3 regions of the Candidatus Villigracilis sp. genome follow, and region 2 is predicted to be linked to each of the others. Evidence: predicted binding sites of a transcription regulator. Region 2 holds the regulator's gene; each other region holds the start of a gene.
What was found. Region 2 encodes LexA, which represses DNA repair genes until DNA is damaged. Its sites were predicted from a motif close to ACNGAACANNTGTTCNGT; they were not measured.
Positions count from the first base shown of each region.

Region 1 (6,715 bases), on a different contig from region 2:
TACATCCGCGCTGGGGTGCAGGATGGTTCGGTAGGTGAGCCGATCCACAATGCTCCCTGGAATTTAAGCGCGCGCTATGATCTTGATCCGCGTATCTATGAGCAGGGCGGTGAATATGGCCCCGTGCCCTCAGGCTATTGGGTGGATATAACCGACCTCGCCTCAACTTATGGCTGGGAGCGTGTGCCAGCCTTGCCAAACTGGCGCACCTTTTATAACGGCGCACGCTTCTCTGAATTTGCGTTGACCGGCGACCAAAGCTGGTACGCTGCCATGTTGGAGCTTTATCCTGCCGAAGCGCTCGTCACCCCAACTCGCGTTCTTGCTCCCACCCTTACACCCACTTCCACATTTACATCGACTCCCACAAAACGCCCCACCCGAACGCCACGCATAACATTCACCCCATCCCTCTCGCCAACACCAACATTAACCCCTGCGGCCACGTTCACCCCATCTCTGACACCCACACCCCCAACGGTGATTCCATAGCGCACCACTGTGGACTCCATCAGCTTGCTGATGGATACTCTGGGCAGCAAGCTGCCCAACTCCAGAGTTAATGAAAACTCCGAAGGAGTGAAATGATTATAGTTAAGAGAAGGCATTTATCCTAACCCCGAAGGGGTGTCATAAATTCCAGAAAATCTATACCATCCCTTCGGGATTATGATCATTATTTGCTTTATTCTATAATTCTGTCATCCCTTCGGGATTGTGTGAATCAATAAAAAAAATGAAATTCAATAAGACGATCATCCTCATATTATTACTAACTCTCTCCGCCTGCTCGAGCGCGGTAGGTGGAGTCACCCCAACGCCGGTAATCGCCGCAGGTGTGGCCGACCAGCCTCAGGTCATGTTTGATGCGGTGACTCCTTCACCAGTACCGTTTCAATTCAGTCTTCCCACTCCTGGCGCGGAGCCTATCTCTGGCTGGCGTCCTCCTTTATATCCAATCCCCTGGGCCATGTCTGCCTATGATCATTTTTATTTCGCGCGCCCCATCGCCGCAGACCAGGTCAACTGGCCGACCCCGGATTATCGTTATGGCGGCGTATTTTTTGGGCGGAATATTGTGCATACCGGCGTTGATATCCCAACACCGGAAGGCACACCCATCATGGCCGCGGGCCCGGGGACAGTGGTGTGGACGGGCTGGGGACTGTTCCTCGAAACACCGGGCAATCAAGATGACCCGTATGGTTTGGCGGTTGCCATCCGCCATGACTTTGGTTATAACGATCAACAGCTTTATACCGTTTACGCGCACATGAGTTTGATGAATGTGATCGTTGGCCAGCACGTTGAAACGGGGGAGGTGATTGGCTTTGTCGGCTCAACGGGCGCAACTACGGGGCCGCATGTCCACTTTGAAGTTCGCTTCCCTCATAACTCCTTTTTCTATACATATAACCCTGAGTTATGGATCGCCCCTCCGCAGGGCTGGGGTGTGCTGGTTGGCCGCGTGATGGATACAAAGGGAGAATTGCTTCAGCAGACAGAAATCACTGTTCGCGCGGAAGCCATAAAGAAAACTTTTGAAGCGAGAACTTATGGCAAAGGTGGGGCGGTCAATTCTGATCCGTACTACAACGAAAACCTTGTGTTAGGTGACCTGCCTGCGGGTATTTATAAGATTACGATTCGCTATGCAGATGAAACCAAGGATCGACAAACCTGGGTCGAGATTTTTCCTGGGCAGGTTACCTACTTTACCTTCACCGGTGAAAAAGGTTTCGGCACTGAACGCCCACCTGTCCCAACCCTTGATTTCGTTCCCTCCAGCCTGCAATCCACCTCTACGCCCGCCCCCTGACACCTTTTTTCAGCACCTTGACGTACTGAACATCTGTGCTATACTCTCGCAACACACTTAAACCCTTAACCCTTCGTGACACTTCGTGCCCTTTGTGGTTAAATGTTTTTACCTATTACACTTGTATTGGAGAACTAACTCATGGCCAGAAAATCTTCCCGTTCAGCCTCAACTGAAACCGCACAAACCAAAAATATGGATAACGCCAAACAAGCCGTGCTAGATAAGGCTGTTGGCGATATTTTAAAACGCTACGGCGATGGCTCGATCATGCGCCTCGGCGAAGCTCATGGCATGGTGACCGAAGCTATTCCCACGGGCTCGCTCTCCCTCGATATTGCCCTCGGCGTCGGCGGCATTCCGCGTGGACGTGTGATCGAAATCTATGGCCCTGAGTCCTCTGGTAAAACCACGCTTTGTCAGCACATTGTGGCCGAAGCACAGAGGATGGGCGGCACCGCTGCATTTATTGATATGGAACATGCGCTCGACCCCACCTATGCCGCAAAGGTCGGCGTGGATATCGACAACTTGCTCGTCTCTCAGCCCGATACCGGTGAGCAGGCGCTCGAGATCGCAGAGACCCTCGTCCGCTCTGGCGCAGTGGATGTCGTCGTAGTTGACTCGGTTGCTGCGCTAGTCCCACGCTCCGAAATCGAAGGCGATATGGGCGACGCCACCATGGGCGTGCAAGCACGTCTTATGTCACAAGCGCTTCGCAAACTTTCAGGCGCGATCAACCAGACCAAGACCGCTGTCATCTTTACCAATCAATTGCGCCAGAAGATCGGCGTGATGTTTGGCAACCCTGAAACCACCACGGGCGGACAAGCTCTCAAGTTCTATGCCTCCGTCCGCCTCGATGTGCGCCGCATTCAATCCATCAAAGTCGGCGAAGAAGTCATCGGCAATCGCACCCGTGTCAAAGTGGTCAAGAACAAAATGGCGCCGCCTTTCCGCACTGCCGAGTTTGACATTATGTTCAACGAAGGCATCTCGAAATCTGGTGATGTGCTTGACCTCGCCACCAAGTTTGAAGTCCTCACCAAGCGCGGCGCCTTCTTCTCTTATGGCGATATCCGCATCGGCCAGGGACGCGAGAATGCCAAAGATTACCTGCGTGCCAATCTTGATATGATGAACGAGATCGAAGGCATCATCCGCCAGAAAGCGCTCAGCGGCGAGATCGCCCTTCCGCTTGACCTTGGCGCTGAAGTAGCCGAAGAGGCCGGTGGTACTGAAGAAGAAGCATAAAGTAAAATAAATGGACACGGTAACGTGTCCATTTTTATTATGACGAAGAATCGCTTCTCACTTAGCCGACAACTGATCCTGCTCACAAGCATTTTCTTCTTTTATGCCTGTGCCCCTCAAACTACACCGACGCTGTTCCGCCCGCCGACTTCCATCCCGCCCACACAGCCGCTATCCACAACCACGCCCATACCTGCGTTATTCACGCCTGCTCCCACATTTACTCTCACCCCAACTGCTACACCGGGCCCTTGCATAAATGACCTCGATTTTATTGATGATGTGACAGTAGATGACGGTACATCTTTTCTCCCTGGCGCAGCCATTGATAAGCAATGGCTGGTGCAAAACAGCGGAACCTGCGGCTGGGATGATACTTATCGCTTGAAGTGGGTGGGAGGCTATCCCCTCGGCGCAGGAGAGGAACAATTGATCTACCCCGCCCGAGCAGGGACTCAAGCTACGCTGCGCATCCTCTTCATCGCCCCCGCAGAGCCAGGTTCTTATGTGACCTCCTGGCAAGCAGTTGATGCTGATGGAAACGTCTTTGGTGATCCGATCTTTATGCAGGTTGTGGTCACACCATAGTTTGCTCCATCCGGGATCAAGTTCCTAATGGCGCGTGAAGGAGTATCTATGCCATCTCAAACCGAATTCCCCATCATCTTTGAAAATCTCAAATCCATTCTCGAACCTTACGCCAAAAAGCTGAATGTCAAATCAGATGCAACGGAAGTTTATTATCTCGAAGGCGGATACAGTGAGAAATGGAAGAAGGACTTATTCTTCGCCTCAACACAAGTGAAAAAGAATTATGTCTCTTTTTATCTCATGCCAGTCTACATGTATCCCGATCTATTGAAGGACATCTCCCCTGAACTCAAGAAACACATGCAGGGAAAATCCTGCTTCAATTTTAAGAAGGTCGAAAAACCCCTGTTCGACGAGTTAAGTCAACTCACGAAGCAGGGATTTGAAAGATTCATGAAGGAAGAGTATTCATAATCATGTCATTGCGAGGAGCGCCCTTGCTCTTTGCGACGAAACAATCCCCAACGAGGCAAAGGAATTATTTTGTCAGGCTAAAGCCTTCCTCGCAATGATGGGACTGAGATAACTGTTTTTTGCGAGCCCTTAATTCACGCTCATAAAGCCGAACATTTTCCACATGCCGCGCATCATCGCATGACCGAAATCTGGCTTTAGGTATTGGTTCGGGCATGAGCCGGGAATGACCGCGATCCCATTGGCTTTGCACATCTCTACAGCAGAAGGGGAGACGCTGGTCATGCTTGCCGCGAGACCGGGCTTGGTGCCCATCATGCAGTGCATCCATACATGTTTGATGCCCATATCTACGCATTGTTGAATGATCTGGTCAGTTACCTTCGGGCTGGTAAGAATAAAGACTGCATCTACTTTTTCAGGGATGGATTTTAGGTCGGGGTAGCAAGTGTCCCCTTCAAAAGAAGATATGTGCGGGTTTACTGCATAGACTTGATAACCACTTTCCTTGAATTTTTTATAATTCAGATTGCAACCTGTCTCGCGCTTATCCGATACACCCACAACGGCGATCTTCTTCTGCGCGAGGAAATCCTGAACCATATTATCGAGTTTTGACATAAGAATTCTCCTTTAATGAAAAATCGAAGCCATGTGGCTTCGATCAAATTGAAGATGATGATCCAATATTTTGCTCACAAGGAAAATTATACGTAATCGAGATTCATAAACAAGATGACGAACATCACTTTGTGTGGTCATAAGGCCAGACCACTTTACCTATGAAGTGAGACAAACAATCGCCTTACCAAACTGCAAATGTTTAACCTGTTGCAATTATTTTGCAAGGTCTATTTATTTTTTTCAATGTTATATTGACAACAACATCCGATAAAGGCAAAACCGGTGAAAGCCGGTGACGCAAAGCCATGGGTCTACCGTCACTACAAAGTGACCACGACCGCCAGGCCGCCGAAGATCACAAAATTCTTTTTGTGTATGTTTGGCCTGGCTTACCACAAGTCAGGCTTTTTTATTCGGATGGCTGATCAACCTTCAAGAAGTTCGTTCCACTAGCGCAGACCCGCTTCCATGTGGATCTGCAAAACAAGGAGAAAAGCCATGTTACGCAATTTCAAGATCCTGTTCGTTGTGCTCGTCATAGCCATCATCTCAGTCGCCTCTTATGCTTTTGCTGCGGCTAACACTGTCCCAGCCACAAAAGCTGGTGATGGTCTGGGAGTGGTCAGCGGTTACACAATTACCAGTGTTGTGTACACTTTGAATGGGACCGATCCATCCACACTGGATAGCGTCGCATTTGACGTGGGTGCTGCGGCTACAGTTGTAAAAGTCCAACTTGTGGCCACAACTGGTTCCTGGTATGCCTGCACTCTCGGCACCGGCACAACCTGGTCATGCACTACCACCGGTCTCGATGTTTCGACCATAAACCAGTTGCGTGTGGTAGCCGCCAGCAACTAGTTCTGATGACCAATTAATGAAAGAAGCAGGCCTGCTCCGATGGAAGAACCCGTCTCGAAGATTGGCGGGAGAACGCCGCGAGCAGGCCTGTAATTTTATAGATAATGAAACCCATTAGTAAACGCTCGACCACTCTTGTTACGCTATTATTCCTTTTCATTGTATTCATCTTTGTAATTGCATTTGCGCCAACTAATTTGGGCGGCTCAGTCACGTATGTCATCGTCAACGGCAACAGCATGGAGCCGAACTTTCATCTCGGTGATCTAATACTCGTTCGAACGGAATCAACTTACAGGGCGGGGGATGCGGTCACCTATCAAAATGCAGAAATGGGTGCTTTTGTCTTCCATCGCATTATTGGCACTGAGTTGGATCGCTTCATCCTTAAAGGTGATAATAATTCCTGGCTTGATTCTTATCAACCAACGCAGGATGAGATCATTGGAAAATTATGGGTGCATATCCCGAAACTTGGCAAGGCCATTGAATGGGTACGTGAGCCGCTGCATATTTCGCTTACAGTTGCTTTGCTCGGAGGTGTCTTGATGTCTGGCGTGATCGCAAAACCATCCAAACGTAAAAAGGAAAACAATAAGCCGTTGACGAACTTTAGAGCAAGGTCTGAAGGCTTGTTGTATGCGGCTGGGTTTCTCAGCCTGGCTTTCCTTGCTTTGGGTATTCTCGCTTTTACACGTCCGTTGAATCGCCCCGCCGAAAATATTCCATATCAACAAGAGGGTTATTTTTTCTACTCGGCCACGGGCACGCCCGGTGTTTATGATTCCGATGTGCTGCATTCGGGGGAGCCTGTCTTCCCAAAATTGACTTGCTTTCTTAACATCGGTTTTACCTATAATATGATCGGAAATGCTGTGCAGGGAATGACAGGCAATCAAAGTATGGTGGCTCGTATTATGGATGAGCAAAGCGGATGGTTTCGCACGATCCCTTTGAATTCGGGCGCTTCGTTTAATGGCAATTCATATTTCACGATGACCACTCTTGACCTGTGCCAGGTGGAGTCTCTGGTAAACCTGGTGGAGCAGGAAGCTGGTTTGCATTCCAGTTCTTACACTTTGGAGATCGTTACAAATATTGCACTTACTGCAACGGTTGCGGGGCAACAGATCAACGATACCTTTGACCCAA
Region 1 is NZ_JBXMTI010000019.1:7,858-14,572, reverse strand. It holds gene AC14M5_RS03795 (TolB family protein) at 1-492, shown strand, start outside; gene AC14M5_RS03790 (peptidoglycan DD-metalloendopeptidase family protein) at 737-1,819, shown strand; gene recA (recombinase RecA) at 2,015-3,073, shown strand; gene AC14M5_RS03780 (NBR1-Ig-like domain-containing protein) at 3,098-3,661, shown strand; gene AC14M5_RS03775 (hypothetical protein) at 3,710-4,078, shown strand; gene AC14M5_RS03770 (CoA-binding protein) at 4,208-4,699, opposite strand; cyclic di-GMP riboswitch class I at 4,965-5,055, shown strand; gene AC14M5_RS03765 (hypothetical protein) at 5,201-5,563, shown strand; gene AC14M5_RS03760 (signal peptidase I) at 5,668-6,715, shown strand, end outside.
Region 1: a site for LexA is predicted at 1,844-1,861, ahead of recA (recombinase RecA). Genes of this name have one in related genera too.

Region 2 (6,715 bases):
GGATTTGTTCGCTTTTTGATCATACTTTTCGCATTGCCCATAGGATTGTTTATCCTTGGCTTTCTTACAAACTGGGAAATGGGACTTGGCCCACTCGACCCCTGGCTCAAGGGAAGGATCGACACCTCTCAATTAATCCAACTGGGCGGTGCGCTTCTGGTTGCCATCATCAGTTTGGATGCGTGGTGGAAGCACCAGCCGAAAATAGAGAGCCTGCCAGACTCGCGAGGCTCATCCAGGCGTAGGGAACAACCATCGGCGGCCTCCATTCAATCGGTCCAGCCCAGATCGTCACAATCCCACTCCCAGGAAAGATTTACATTCCTGCCAAAAAGAAATCCGCGCCCGAAATCTCCTAATAGGAGCAATGGCCGTACACGCACAACCTCGGCAATCGATAAAGTAGTTATTACGCACACAGCACAACCACCACCAACTCGTTCGAGGTTTAGACGATTATTCAGTCGTAAACCCAATTTACAACTTTCGCTTTATGAAGAACATCGCTGCCCATTTTGCCTCGAAGAAGTCAAGCGGAATGATCCGCGCGGTGTGAAGAAATGTGAAGTCTGCAATACATTGCATCATGCAGATTGTTGGGCGGTGACTGGCATGTGCCAGGTACCCCATCTAAATACATGACGGAGGAATTCATTATGCCTGATATGAATGTCACGATCGTACTACCCAGCGGCGGCGCGCGATCCGCCGAAGTGCCGGATGATGTATCCCTGCACGAATTGATGCCCGAATTGACATCATTGTTGGATCTTCCAACTGTCGGCCCGGATGGACGGCCTATGGGGTATCGCCTTGACAGCAAGGCGCTCGGAAGGGAATTGAAGGAGAATGAAACATTGTCAGCGGCTGGGGTTCCCGAAAATGACCGTCTGATGCTTACCGCTGATATTACTGCGGGAGGAGTTGTCTCTGTTGGGGGAAGCCCGCGTATGCGTCGTTTGAAGGCTGATTACGAATTGATGCAGGATCTAAATGCGCGCAGCGATCTGATTTCCTTCAAGGCAATGGACATCCGCCCGGGTGTGCCGCCTGAAAGATATATTGTCACATTTACCTGTAAGAGTATTTCGAGTGTTGATCGATCTGGGAAACCCATCTATTCGAACCACCACCAGGTGGAAATCTATCTCCATAATCAATATCCGCAGCGCTGGCCCGGTATGAAATGGTTAACGCCCATCTGGCATCCGAACATTAATCATTTGAATGGCAGCGTATGTATCGATGCAGCCTGGTGGACGGCCAGTCGTTCACTGGACCGCCTCATTATCATGTTGGGTGAAATGTTGCAATGGAAGAACTTCCATGATGACCCCACAAAACCACCATTTCCCTGGGATGCAGAAGCAGCGCGATGGTCACGTGAGTACCGCAAAACACATGCGAAGGAATTTCCCGTGGACCATCGTGAATTACTTAGGCCAGAACGAGTGAAGGTGAAACCTGTTGAAGCAAAGAAAAAGCCTACCATTCGTTTGAAATAGATATTTGGCAAGCACAGAATATTGTATCCGTTGTTTTAGACCAACCAAGAAAAGGAGAAAACCATGTCAGAAATACCCGTTACCCTCGTACTCCCCTCAGGCGGCAGCCGCAACGCTGAAGTTCCTGATGATGTGGCCGTAAAGGAATTGCTTCCAGAATTGATGACTTCTCTGGAATTGCCCACAACAGGTCCTGATGGGCGACCAATGTCTTACCGCCTCGACAGCAAGGCACTGGGCCGTGAATTGAAGGAGGAGGAAACCCTCTCTCAAGCTGGTATTCCACAAAACGACCGCCTAATGATGACCGCGGATGTTACTGCAGGATAGACCACTTTGATCGGGCTGTTCTGCTTCCCTAGAACAGCCCGATCAATCCCATTCAAAACGGAATCATAAATGAACAGTATCGGTATTCGCCTCTCATCCCCAAACGCCATAAGACCCAAGAAGGCCTGTATGCCTCTTGCACGCTCCAAGCGTTGGGAGTCACCTCATGAGAAAAAAGGTGCACAGCCGTTGGTGAAGGTCTTTGTTTCCCAATCAGCTTATAGCCGAATCTGCCTGCACTCAATCAGTGAACTAGACGATGAAGTTGGCGGTGCATTGATCGGTTTATGGTGCAATGATCGCGATACTGATGAACAATTTGTTGTGGTGCAGCATATGTTGCCCGCCCATCATACACGGCAGGGCAGCGTCTACCTTACTTTTACCCAGGATACGATTGTACAATTTCACGATGAAATAGAGAAAAACCATAAGGGCAAAAAGATCGTCGGCTGGTATCACACGCACCCGCGTATGGGAGTGTTTCTATCCCACTATGATACCTGGCTGCATAAGAATTTTTTTCCCGAACCATGGCAGGTGGCATTGGTGGTGGAACCTCATACTTCGGTTGGCGGGTTCTTCATCCGCCGAGATGATGATGCGCTCGATCCCACGCGCTATTTTGGCTTTTATGAATTAAACGGCAATATGGGAAGAAGCATGGTCGAATGGAAAAACCTTCAAAGTTTTGACGAAGAAAACGAAGGAGTCTAAATTATGAACAGACAAATGCGTACATATTTTTATGCTGTATTCGGCGCGATCGGTGGATTGATCGGCTGGCAGATAAGCGACTATCTCGGCTTGTCTTTCGCTACGAATCTATTTCTGAGTGAAGCCATCGTCGGTGGGCTGATCGGTTTTGTTATTGGTTTATTCATCGGCATCACTGAAGGCCTGCTCACTCGGAATTTTGTTCAAACCATCAAAGCCGGGTTATTTGGCGGTTTGCTTGGGCTTGTTGCTGGAGCCATTGGGCTGCCGCTTAGTGAATATCTATTCCAGGCTGTGGGAGCAGGCATTCTTGGCCGGGCCCTAGGTTGGGGCGTATTTGGCATGTTGCTTGGGCTGGCAGAAGGAGTCGTCGGCAAAAGCCAGGCTTGGAAAGGTATGCTCGGTGGATTCATAGGCGGCGCAATAGGCGGCGCATTGCTTGAGAGCGCTTCCAAATGGCTCAGCAACCCACTAAGTGGAAAAGCCGCGGGCCTTATTTTGCTTGGTGCTTCCGTGGGCGCGTTCATCTCCCTCATCGTCGTTTTGCTCTCACGCGCCTGGCTCGAAGTTGTTTCCGGCAAACTTAAAGGCACCGAGTTCATTTTGGATAAATTCATGAAAGCGGGCGGCCCGGCCATTGCCATCGGAAGTTCCGCTCTCAAATCTGAGATTGTTTTGCCCGACCCCGATATTGCCCCTCAACATGCCATGCTTACCGGCGATGGAATGCGTTTTTCCCTCAAAGATATGAGCATGGCAGGTACGTACATTAACGGTAGAAAAATTGAACGTACCGAATTATCGAACGGACAAAAGATCCGCATGGGCAATACCGAGATGATTTACCATGAAAAGAGGTAATCATGCAAATGAAAAGGATTCGCATCCTACTTAACCTTGGCCTGCTGCTGCTCCTGGTGTTTTCGTCAGCATCGACAGCCTTCGCGCAGAACGACACGCAAGTCCGCATTACGCAGGTGGACAATTCTAAATTCCCCACTGTTACAGTATATGTTTCGGTGACAAATGCAGCCGGTGAGCCGGTTGGTATAGACCCTGCAACCATCCAAATTTCTGAAAATGGTCAACCGATGGAAATCACGGAGGCGCGAGGTGGGGGGCCAGCCGAACAAGGCAACGCTGAACCGGTAACAACCATGTTGGTGATCGATATCTCCGGCAGCATGGATAAGAACGACAAACTCACAGCTGCAAAGGATGCTGCCAAGGCCTACGTCAGCCAAATGCGCCCCGAAGACCAGGCTGGCTTGATGACCTTTGATACAAAGACATATTATGTTCAGCAGATCACAACCGATACCGCGGCATTGACCGCCGCCATTGATAGTCTAAAAACCGGTGGCGACACATCCATGTATGATGCCTTGGCCGAGGCAACAAACGCGTTGGAAAGCGTTAGTGGCCGCAAGGCGATCATTGTCCTGGCTGATGGCTTGGACAACCATAGTACCAACACTGTTGATAGCGTGATCGAGCAGATCGGCCCAAGCGGGCTGACGATTTCGACAGTTGGCTTCGGTGATGCCAGCACAGCTTCACAGTCAGGGCTTGATGAGGCTGCATTGAAATCACTCGCTGAAAGATCTGGTGGTCTTTATAGTTATGCCGCCGACCCCGAATCCTTGAGCGCGCTTTACCAGCAGTTGGGCCGCACCTTGCAGAGTGAATATGCAATTACATATGTTTCCCCTGCAACTCTGCGAGATGGTGTCAATCGTGATTTGACCGTCACACTTTCAGATATAGGTGTCACTGCTCAATCTGATTACAACCCCGGCGGGGTTTTGCCCGAAGTCACTGCCCCGTCATTAACCATGTTTGGGTGGATCCTGGCAGGCTTGCTGCTCTTACTGTTCATCCCGTTTTTGATCATGCGTGGTGCGGGTTTATTCAGCGGGATGAGGCACAAAGACAAAGGCGGCAGGATTAAGCTGAATACAGCAGATGCAACGGGCAGTAGTAGTAAAAGCCCGGCTCCAAGCTCAAGCGGTAGTGGTAAGAAGCCGCGAATAAAGATCAAGTAGATATTCCAAATAAAAAGGACGGCTCCGACAAGAGCCGTCCTTTTGGTGTTTAATTTATTTACTACATGAACCGTTCTACTTTACGAATGACCATGACAACTTTGCCTTTGATCTCCAATGCTTCAGACTTTTTGAGCATGATCGGTTTCATGGTTGGGTTGGCGGGTTGCAGGCGGTAACCATCTCTTTCCTTGTAATAATATTTGAGAGTGGTTTCGTTTCGGTCTGAAAGCCAGACAGCCACCATTTCGCCATTGCGTGCATCCTGTGTGGGTTTGAGGATGACGATATCACCGTCGTTGATCATGGCATCGATCATGGAGTCCCCTTGCACTTGAAGAGCGAACAACTCCTTGCCCTTTTCTTTTCCGGGCATCAGTGAGCTTGCGATCTCTACAGAGTCTTCAGGGGTAAATGAGCCAAAATCTGCATTGGAGGGGACAGGGATCGGTTCACCAGCTTGAATGACGCCAAGCACAGGTACACGGAGCATGTCACCAAGCGGAGTGTTGCCAGTGAGCCGCATACCGCGTGAAATCTTGCGATCACGTTCGATGTGGCCCGATTTCTCGAGCTGATCGAGATAATAGTTCACAACCGACGTGGATGAGATATCACAATGCTCGCCTATCTCGCGGATTGAAGGGGGGTGTTTGTGTTCACGTTGATAGGATGCAATAAAATCCAGAATTCTCTGGTGGCGTTCGCCCAAGCCTTTGCTTTTTCTAACCATCATCATCATTTTGTATCTCCTGCCAGATAACTGGCACAGGTGAGCATTCTTCGCTCATTTGTGCTACAAATAATACTCGAACGCCTGTTCTGTGTCAAGGATTTTGATGAGGTCAGAATCTGGCTCTACACCCAGGTCCGGCGGCGCATCCAGAAGAACATAAAGACCGGGATAAGCAGCATCAGGCCCAGGGTCCCATAAAAGATCGTAGGGGCGGTCCAGCTTTCGTAGGGCGGATTCGCAGCGAAGAAGTTCATCCCAAAGAAGCCTGTTACAAAAGTCAACGGCATGAAGAGGGTGGTGATGATCGTGAGAGTCTTCATGACCTCGTTCATACGGTTGTTGATCACCGATAGGTAGGTATCCAGCGCGCCGCCCACCAGGTCGCGCAGGCTTTCGTTCACATCATGCAGGCGGACGAGGTGATCGTAAATATCGCGGAAGAAGATGCGGTCTTTGCGGTCGATGACCTGGTAATCGTCACGCGCCATTTTATTGAGCACCTCGCGTTGGGGGAGCAGGATGCGGCGCATGGCCAGCAATACCCGCTTCAATGTGAACAGCCTTGCAAGCGTTTGAGAGCTGGGACGGTCAAAGACCTGGTCTTCGATCCAATCTATCTCTTCATCTATTTTTTCGATGATCGGCATATAGTTCATTACGATTGAATCGATGATCTTATAAAGCAGATGATCGGCGCCATCTTGTGAATAACGCGGATCGCGCTGGCTTGTGCCCCATGTTTCATCTATGGATATGATGGGATTGTCATGATGCGTAATCACGTAATTCGGCCCGAGGAAAATATCCAATTCATCAACTTCGGTATCCCACGGGTCGGTGGCTTTTACGAGATGCATGTAATTTAGAACAATATAAAGATAGTTTCCCCAATCATCTATTTTAGGTGCGTGCGTTTCTTGTAGCGCATCATCAATGGCAAGATGATGAAATCCGAAACCTTGCAAAATAGGCAGGGCTGTTTCAGGAGGTTCTGACACAAAGTCGACCCAAAGCAGGCCACGCCTGTCACGTAGAAGGCGGGGGAATTCAGATAGGGGAATTTCGGTGCGGGTAGGCTTGCCAGGAGAGAAAAAGAGTGAGCGAATCAAGGTTGACCTCCAAAAGGCGGATTTTTTACTATTTTCCAGGATAAATCAATTATCTTGAAGTGTATATTGAAATTATTGATTTCCTACTTGACAAAATTAAAAAAATGTTTATAATTTTATTAGAAATGCAGTTAAAACATTGAGATTTTTCGTTTTCGGCCTGTTTTCCTATTGGTTTACAAATGGAGAATATTATGAACAACTTTCATGACGAAGATCTGTTGGATCTGGCGAAACAGAAAAGTAAAGACAAAGTGATTTCTCAACCAGCCC
Region 2 is NZ_JBXMTI010000121.1:5,170-11,884, forward strand. It holds gene AC14M5_RS18195 (hypothetical protein) at 1-642, shown strand, start outside; gene AC14M5_RS18200 (ubiquitin-conjugating enzyme E2) at 657-1,505, shown strand; gene AC14M5_RS18205 (EsaB/YukD family protein) at 1,569-1,835, shown strand; gene AC14M5_RS18210 (Mov34/MPN/PAD-1 family protein) at 1,905-2,552, shown strand; gene AC14M5_RS18215 (FHA domain-containing protein) at 2,556-3,413, shown strand; gene AC14M5_RS18220 (vWA domain-containing protein) at 3,416-4,597, shown strand; gene lexA (transcriptional repressor LexA) at 4,659-5,339, opposite strand; gene corA (magnesium/cobalt transporter CorA) at 5,456-6,442, opposite strand.

Region 3 (6,715 bases), on a different contig from region 2:
TGTTGGGCGCAATGATCGTCACATAGGATCCTACACCCAGCGTACTGGCCCGATGACCCGGGACGATCTTGAGCGGCGAAGAAATCTCAAAGGTGTACTCATTGCCGTCCTTGGCCAAAATGGTAATGCTATCCCCTTCCGTATAGGCAACGACCAAACCAACACGCCGTACATCGGCCTGAACAGCCGGGCTTGCCTGGGCAATGGTCATATTGGACAGCAAAGCAATTGCCAGCCCAGCTGCCAGGAACAGGCTTATCTTTTTCATGGGACCTCCAATTCACTTTTGAAAGTGAAGCGATACGATCCGCGCGAATGTTGTCTGTGAAAATCCATCAAGTACTTTCGGGACGACAAAATTTACTCGCCATCCTTGCATGGTCTTTTCGTGTGGACCACTAAGTTTTCATATTCAATTTTTATCCATCCTTGAGTTTTAAACCGACGAAGGTCTCTTAAAGATACTTCGAGGGCCTTGCACCCCGCTTCAATTTTCACAGCTCGAGAATGAATCTGCAACCAGTTTCATTCTCTCAGCCGACATTTCAGTCAGACCGTATCATATGGTGTTTCACTGCCTATTAAAGCAAAAAGATATAATAGCCACCTTAGCTGGACGTCACCCACCTGGGTGAGCTACGAGTAGAATATTGAAGAAATCTACACAAAATTAGTAGTTTCTTATTTTGCCTGCAATCCCTTCACGAGACGTGTCACCCTGAAGGAGCGCACGTTGCGACTGACACCGTACCTGCGTTCGGTGCAGGTGAGGGTCTCTGACATCATCACACAGATGCTTCGGGGAAAAGCATCCCTCAGCATGACACAACATTAGGATGATAACGATTCATATTATTTTTTTCCAGGAGGAAATGGGGAAACCGTAAAACAAAAAGTTGACGATCAATTGACCGCCAACTTTTTACTCGTTACTTATTACTACTTATTTTCTACTTCCAACCCACTACGGGTTCGTTTGTTGTCCTGTGCCCCAACCGTTCATCATCCCACGGCCATAGCCGTACCCGTACCCATTTCCCATCATGCCAGAGGGGCCGCCGCGGAAGCCGTTCTGGTAATCTCCATTCAGCATCGGGCAATTACCGTCAAAGCCAGCACCGTACATCATGCTACCGCGTGAGAGCATCCAATCTGCCTGTTCCTGGGTGATGACATTGGCTTTCACAGCCGCTGCCATCGCATTCGCACGGACTTCCGTCATAAGGGCAGGGAATTCCTCAGCGGTGACGCCGGCCGAGAGCGCGATGTCGTACATGGTCTCGCCAGCTGTGAGGCGGGTATTGATATCATTTACGTTCAAGCCGAGTTTCTTCGCAAACTCGGTGACCATGAATGTATGCATCGGGCCGCTTGTGCCGTTCTGCATCATGGGGCCACGTCCAGTAAATGGAGGGACATCATCCTGTGCGAAAGCCGCTCCCACACCGAACACGCCAAGCGCCAAAACTACCAAAGCTACGATCAAAATTGTCTTTTTCATTTTATGTTCCTTTGAGTGATATTTCAGGCTTATTCCTGATTACGCTCAAAGGATACAACTGCAATGTAAAGGTTTTATAAAGAAAATACAAAGAGTGGAAAAAGAACGCAATTCTAATATGTCGTTGCGAGGAGGGCTCTTGCCTTTTCCGCCGAAGCAATCTCCTAATAATAGAGGATTGCTTCGGCCAAGTACAAGAACGCCTCGCAACGACATCATTTTTGCTGCGAAGCCCCATTAATACTTCTGCATATATACCAAAATCGAGAAAATGATCGCAGTCAACATGCCGATAATGGAAAGCCCGATCCCAACCATCGCAATTCTTTTATTTTCAGATATTCTCCCCAACACACCCAGGGTGATGCCAAGAATACCAAATATCGTGCCGAGTATCGGGATGAGCCCCGTGCACAAACTCAATACGCCCAGTGCAGCAGATGCAAGCGCATAAAATTTATTGAAGCGTTCCTCGGGGTCCAGGGAAGCAGGGTCAGTCTGCATGCCTACTCTTCATCACCAGTCATCAACTTGATACGCTCCCACGGCTTCAAGCTTTCATCTTCAGCCAATAAATTCTTCAAGTCATATAACTCATCACGCAGTGCGGCGGCGCGCTCGAATTCCAGATTCTTCGCGGCTTCCTTCATGTGATTTTCCACTTCAGCAATGATCTTACGCAGTTCGCTGCGCGGCATCGCAGCAGCACCCTTCACTTTGTATTCACCCTTCATCTCGGCCACAGCCTTGGCAGACATTCCCTCCGTCAGGTCGTGGATTTCCTTGTGAATACTGATCGGCACAATGCCATTCTCTTCGTTAAATTTCATCTGCTTGGCGCGGCGGCGATTTGTCTCATCAATCGCGCGTTTCATCGAATCGGTGTGGCGGTCTGCATACATGATCACACGGCCTTGCACATTACGGGCCGCACGCCCGATGGTTTGGATCAGAGCCGTGTCCGAACGCAGGAAGCCCTCCTTATCCGCATCCAGAATCGCCACGAGAGAAACTTCCGGCAGATCCAAACCTTCACGCAGAAGGTTGATTCCCACCAGCACATCAAACACACCCAAACGCAGGTCACGCAGGATGCTGACCCGCTCAAGCGTCTCCACTTCCGAATGCAGGTAATTGACCTTGATCCCGAGCTCTTTCAAGTAGGTGGTCAGGTCTTCGGACATTCGCTTGGTCAATGTTGTGACGAGTATGCGCTCGCCTCTTTCCACCCTTTGCTTGATCTCTCCGACCAGATCATCTATCTGGCCCTTGGTTGGGCGGACCACGACCTCAGGGTCGACTAACCCTGTTGGGCGGATGATCTGCTCGACCACCTGCTCAGCATGTTCCATTTCATAAGTGGATGGAGTCGCAGAAGTGTAAATCGTTGCTCCCATTACTTGCTCGAATTCATCGAACTTCAGCGGACGGTTATCCATTGCGGAAGGCAGGCGGAATCCATATTCGACCAGCGTTTCTTTCCGCGAGCGGTCACCGTTATACATGCCGCGTATCTGTGGCACAGTCATGTGACTCTCGTCGATTACCAGTAAATAATCACTTGGCAAAAAGTCGATCATCGTCCACGGGTGCGAACCGGGCGGGCGACCATCAAGCTGGCGGGAATAGTTTTCGATCCCTGAGCAATAGCCCACTTCCTTCAACATCTCAAGGTCGTAACGAGTGCGCTGTTCGATGCGCTGCGCTTCCAGAAACTTGCCCTGACTCTTATAGAAGGCAAGGCGTTCTTCCAACTCTAATTCGATGTTCTTGATCGAATCCTTCAATCTATCAGCATCGGTCAAAAATTGCTTGGCTGGGAAAACAGATATTTCCTGCGGCTCTTCAATGATCTCGCCGCTGACGCGATCAAAGCGCATGATGCGTTCCACTTCATCCCCAAAGAAAGTGATGCGGAATCCAAGCTTGTCTTCATAGGCGGGGACGATCTCCAACGTATCGCCGCGCACACGGAATGTACCGGGGCGAAGTTCCATATCATTGCGCTGATATTGACTCTCGATCAACTGGCGCAGCAGGGCGTTGCGACGATAAATCTCACCCACTTTGAGAGTGACCGTCCCTTTGCCGAATTCTTCAGGAGACCCTAAACCATAAATGCAGGAAACCGAAGCGACGATGATCACATCCCGCCGTGAGATCAACGCAGTCGTCGCAGCGAGGCGCATACGTTCGATCTCTTCATTGATCTGAGTCTCTTTCTCGATGAAAAGATCGTGGCGCGGCACGTAGGCTTCAGGCTGGTAATAATCATAGTAGGAAACAAAATACGAGACCGCATTTTCAGGGAAGAACTCCTTGAACTCGGCATATAACTGAGCCGCCAGGGTCTTGTTATGTGCCATGATCAAAGCTGGCTTCTGCAATTCCTGGATCACGGATGCAATCGTAAAGGTTTTGCCTGTGCCGGTGGCGCCGAGCAGAACCTGGTGCTTGAGGCCTTTGTTCACGCCGTCCACAAGTCCGCGGATGGCTTCGGGCTGGTCGCCCATGGGAATGAAGGGTGCTTGAAGTTTGAAGTCCATAGTTTTTTTCTCTATAATGTTCATCCTTCGACTGTATACCTCGAAACGCACTCAGTATTCCGCTCAGGATGTAGATAGAATGTGCGTTCTATTTTACTCCAAAGGCGGAGGAATAACCAGTAAGCGGAATCAACTCGCAGCCAAGCGCGAAGCGATGGTTAACGTCGAGGGTATAATCACCAATAATATGAAAAAAATCGAATCATTTTTTCAACAATTACATTTTTCCGAAAAAAGCGCGCCGTTGGCTTTCTTAGTCACCTGTATCATTAGCTTTGGCCTGCTCATCCCCAACCTGGGGTTTTATATGGATGACTGGCCTTATGTTTTTTATGCAAAACTAAAAGGGATCGACAGCCTGCGCGAAATGCTGGTTTTCGATAGTAGGCCCAACGCCGCATGGCTTTATATGCTTGGGTTCAACGTGCTTGGCTTCAAACCCATGGCATGGCACATTGCCGCGCTGCTCATGCGCTGGGGGACGGTTGTATTGTTTTGGATGGTGGTCCGCGCAATGTGGCCCGAGCGCAAAAGAGAAGCACTCTACATCTCATTATTATTCGCCGTTTATCCCTTCTTCATGCTTCAGCCATTCGCAGTGGGGTCGACGCATCACTGGTTCGGTTTTCTTGCATTCATGCTTTCACTTTTATTAATGATCTATGCGCTTCAATCAAGTTCCATCAAGATGGTGATACTCACTATCCTGGCAATGGCGTTGGAAGCTGCGCATCTATTCACCAGCGAATATTTTGCGGGGCTTGAACTACTGCGTCTGTTCATCTTATGGATTTTGATCTCGCGTTCAGAATCTGTTTCGTCAAAAAGAGTGACGAAAGTTTTATTGAACTGGCTTCCTTACTTGCTGATATTGGGATTATTCTTTTACTGGCGCATAGCGGTCTATGAAAACCCGCCAGATGTCACTCGAAACGAACCCGTGATCCTGATGCAATTATTCAGCGAGCCGATCAAAGCGATTGGATTTTTGATCTCCGCCTCCATCAAGGATGCGATCTCGGTGTTGACGATTGGCTGGCAAAAAGCAACTGACGTAAGCGGATTGGATTTCAATTCTCCATTCGTTCAATTCAAACTTAGTATTTGCCTAATGAGTCTTGGTGTTGCTTATTTCTACTTTAAGAGATTCCTGCCCGACCCGACAGAAGTTAACGACGATTGGAAGGCAGGGAGTTTGACTCTGGCAATTGCGGGGTTATTGACCGGTGGCTTGCCAGTATGGTTGATCGGCAGATCGATTGTTGAAAGCAAGAATCTTTTATCAGCTTCACGCTTTGGGATTCCCGCTATGTTCGGGGCGGCATTATTGAGTTTTCTAATAATTGATTATTTTGTAAATGACAGTAACAAAAAAATCCTACTCTTTTCCCTGGCGCTGGCATTGGCGGTCAACTTTCATTTGGATAACACAAAAGAATTCCAGTATTCATGGGAAAAACAGGTCAGGCTTTCACAGCAGTTATTGTGGCGCGCACCCAGGATAGAAACGGGCACTGCCATACTGACCGATGAAGAAGTGCTTGGCATGATGGGCGAATATGCTGTTTCATTTTCGATCAATACAAGTTATCAAGTTAAGAATTTTGAACACACACCTCCCTATTGGTATTTCCCCTTCTATTACACCAATCCAAACGTAAACGACCTTTTGCAAGGCGCACCACTCGAATACAGCAAACTAAGCATGGACTTTATAGGCAGCAGCAAACAAATGCTCCTGCTTTCTTTCAACCCTGAACTGAATCGATGTTTATGGGTTATGCAGCCACAGGATACGAATCTGCGGCTCGTCAGTGATGATATGCGTCAGCTAAGCGCAGGCTCGGATATCAGCCTTATCAAACAGGCGGATGGAGAAGAACCATCCCTGCCTGAGGATATTTATGGAAAACAAAATACAGAAACATGGTGCTATTACTTCCAAAAAGCGGACTTGGCGCGTCAGTTTGGACAATGGGACGAAGTAGTGAAGCTTTGGGAAGAATCACAATCTGCTGGTGAGCGGGCAGATAATGGTTTCGAGTACATTCCTTTCATTGAAGGCTTTGGTCATATGGAAGATTGGGAGCAGGTAAAGGAATTAACCAAATTCGCTAAACGCATCACCGCCGGGCTGGAGCCCAGCCTTTGCGGCGCATTGGATAGGCTTCAAGTTAATGCGCCAGCTTCACAACAGCGCGATGAGACGATCATCAACTTGAAAGATGACCTAGCTTGTGTCGATTATCAATAGAGATTCCTCATAAATTAACCCAGATTGCCACATCGATATTAAAAGACTGTGTCGCCCTGAGGGAGCTGGTTCGTTGCGACCGAAGAGTCTCTATTTACACTAGCGGAGATGCTTCGGGCACACCGTCCTGCGTTCGGTGCAGGGAAGAGCGCCCTCAGCATGACACAACGGGAGTGTGATAGCAACTGGAGTTAAGTGAATAATTCAATTAACAAAAAAATCCGCCCTGACCATGATCGTCGGGGCGGAAAATTTTATTGGAACAGAATCAATTATCGGCTGGTTATGGAAGCGGATAATCTGGGAAACTTCCATCGGGCGCGTACCAGTCGCCAAGGTTAACTCCTTGAGTCACCTGCCCACCTGTCACAGCTACAGAAATCAAACTGTGGTCAGTACAGTTCACCGACAGCC
Region 3 is NZ_JBXMTI010000140.1:32,914-39,628, reverse strand. It holds gene AC14M5_RS20920 (hypothetical protein) at 1-268, opposite strand, end outside; gene AC14M5_RS20915 (hypothetical protein) at 965-1,501, opposite strand; gene AC14M5_RS20910 (hypothetical protein) at 1,739-2,005, opposite strand; gene uvrB (excinuclease ABC subunit UvrB) at 2,008-4,047, opposite strand; gene AC14M5_RS20900 (hypothetical protein) at 4,235-6,301, shown strand; gene AC14M5_RS20895 (hypothetical protein) at 6,585-6,715, opposite strand, start outside.
Region 3: a site for LexA is predicted at 4,122-4,139, ahead of uvrB (excinuclease ABC subunit UvrB). Genes of this name have one in related genera too.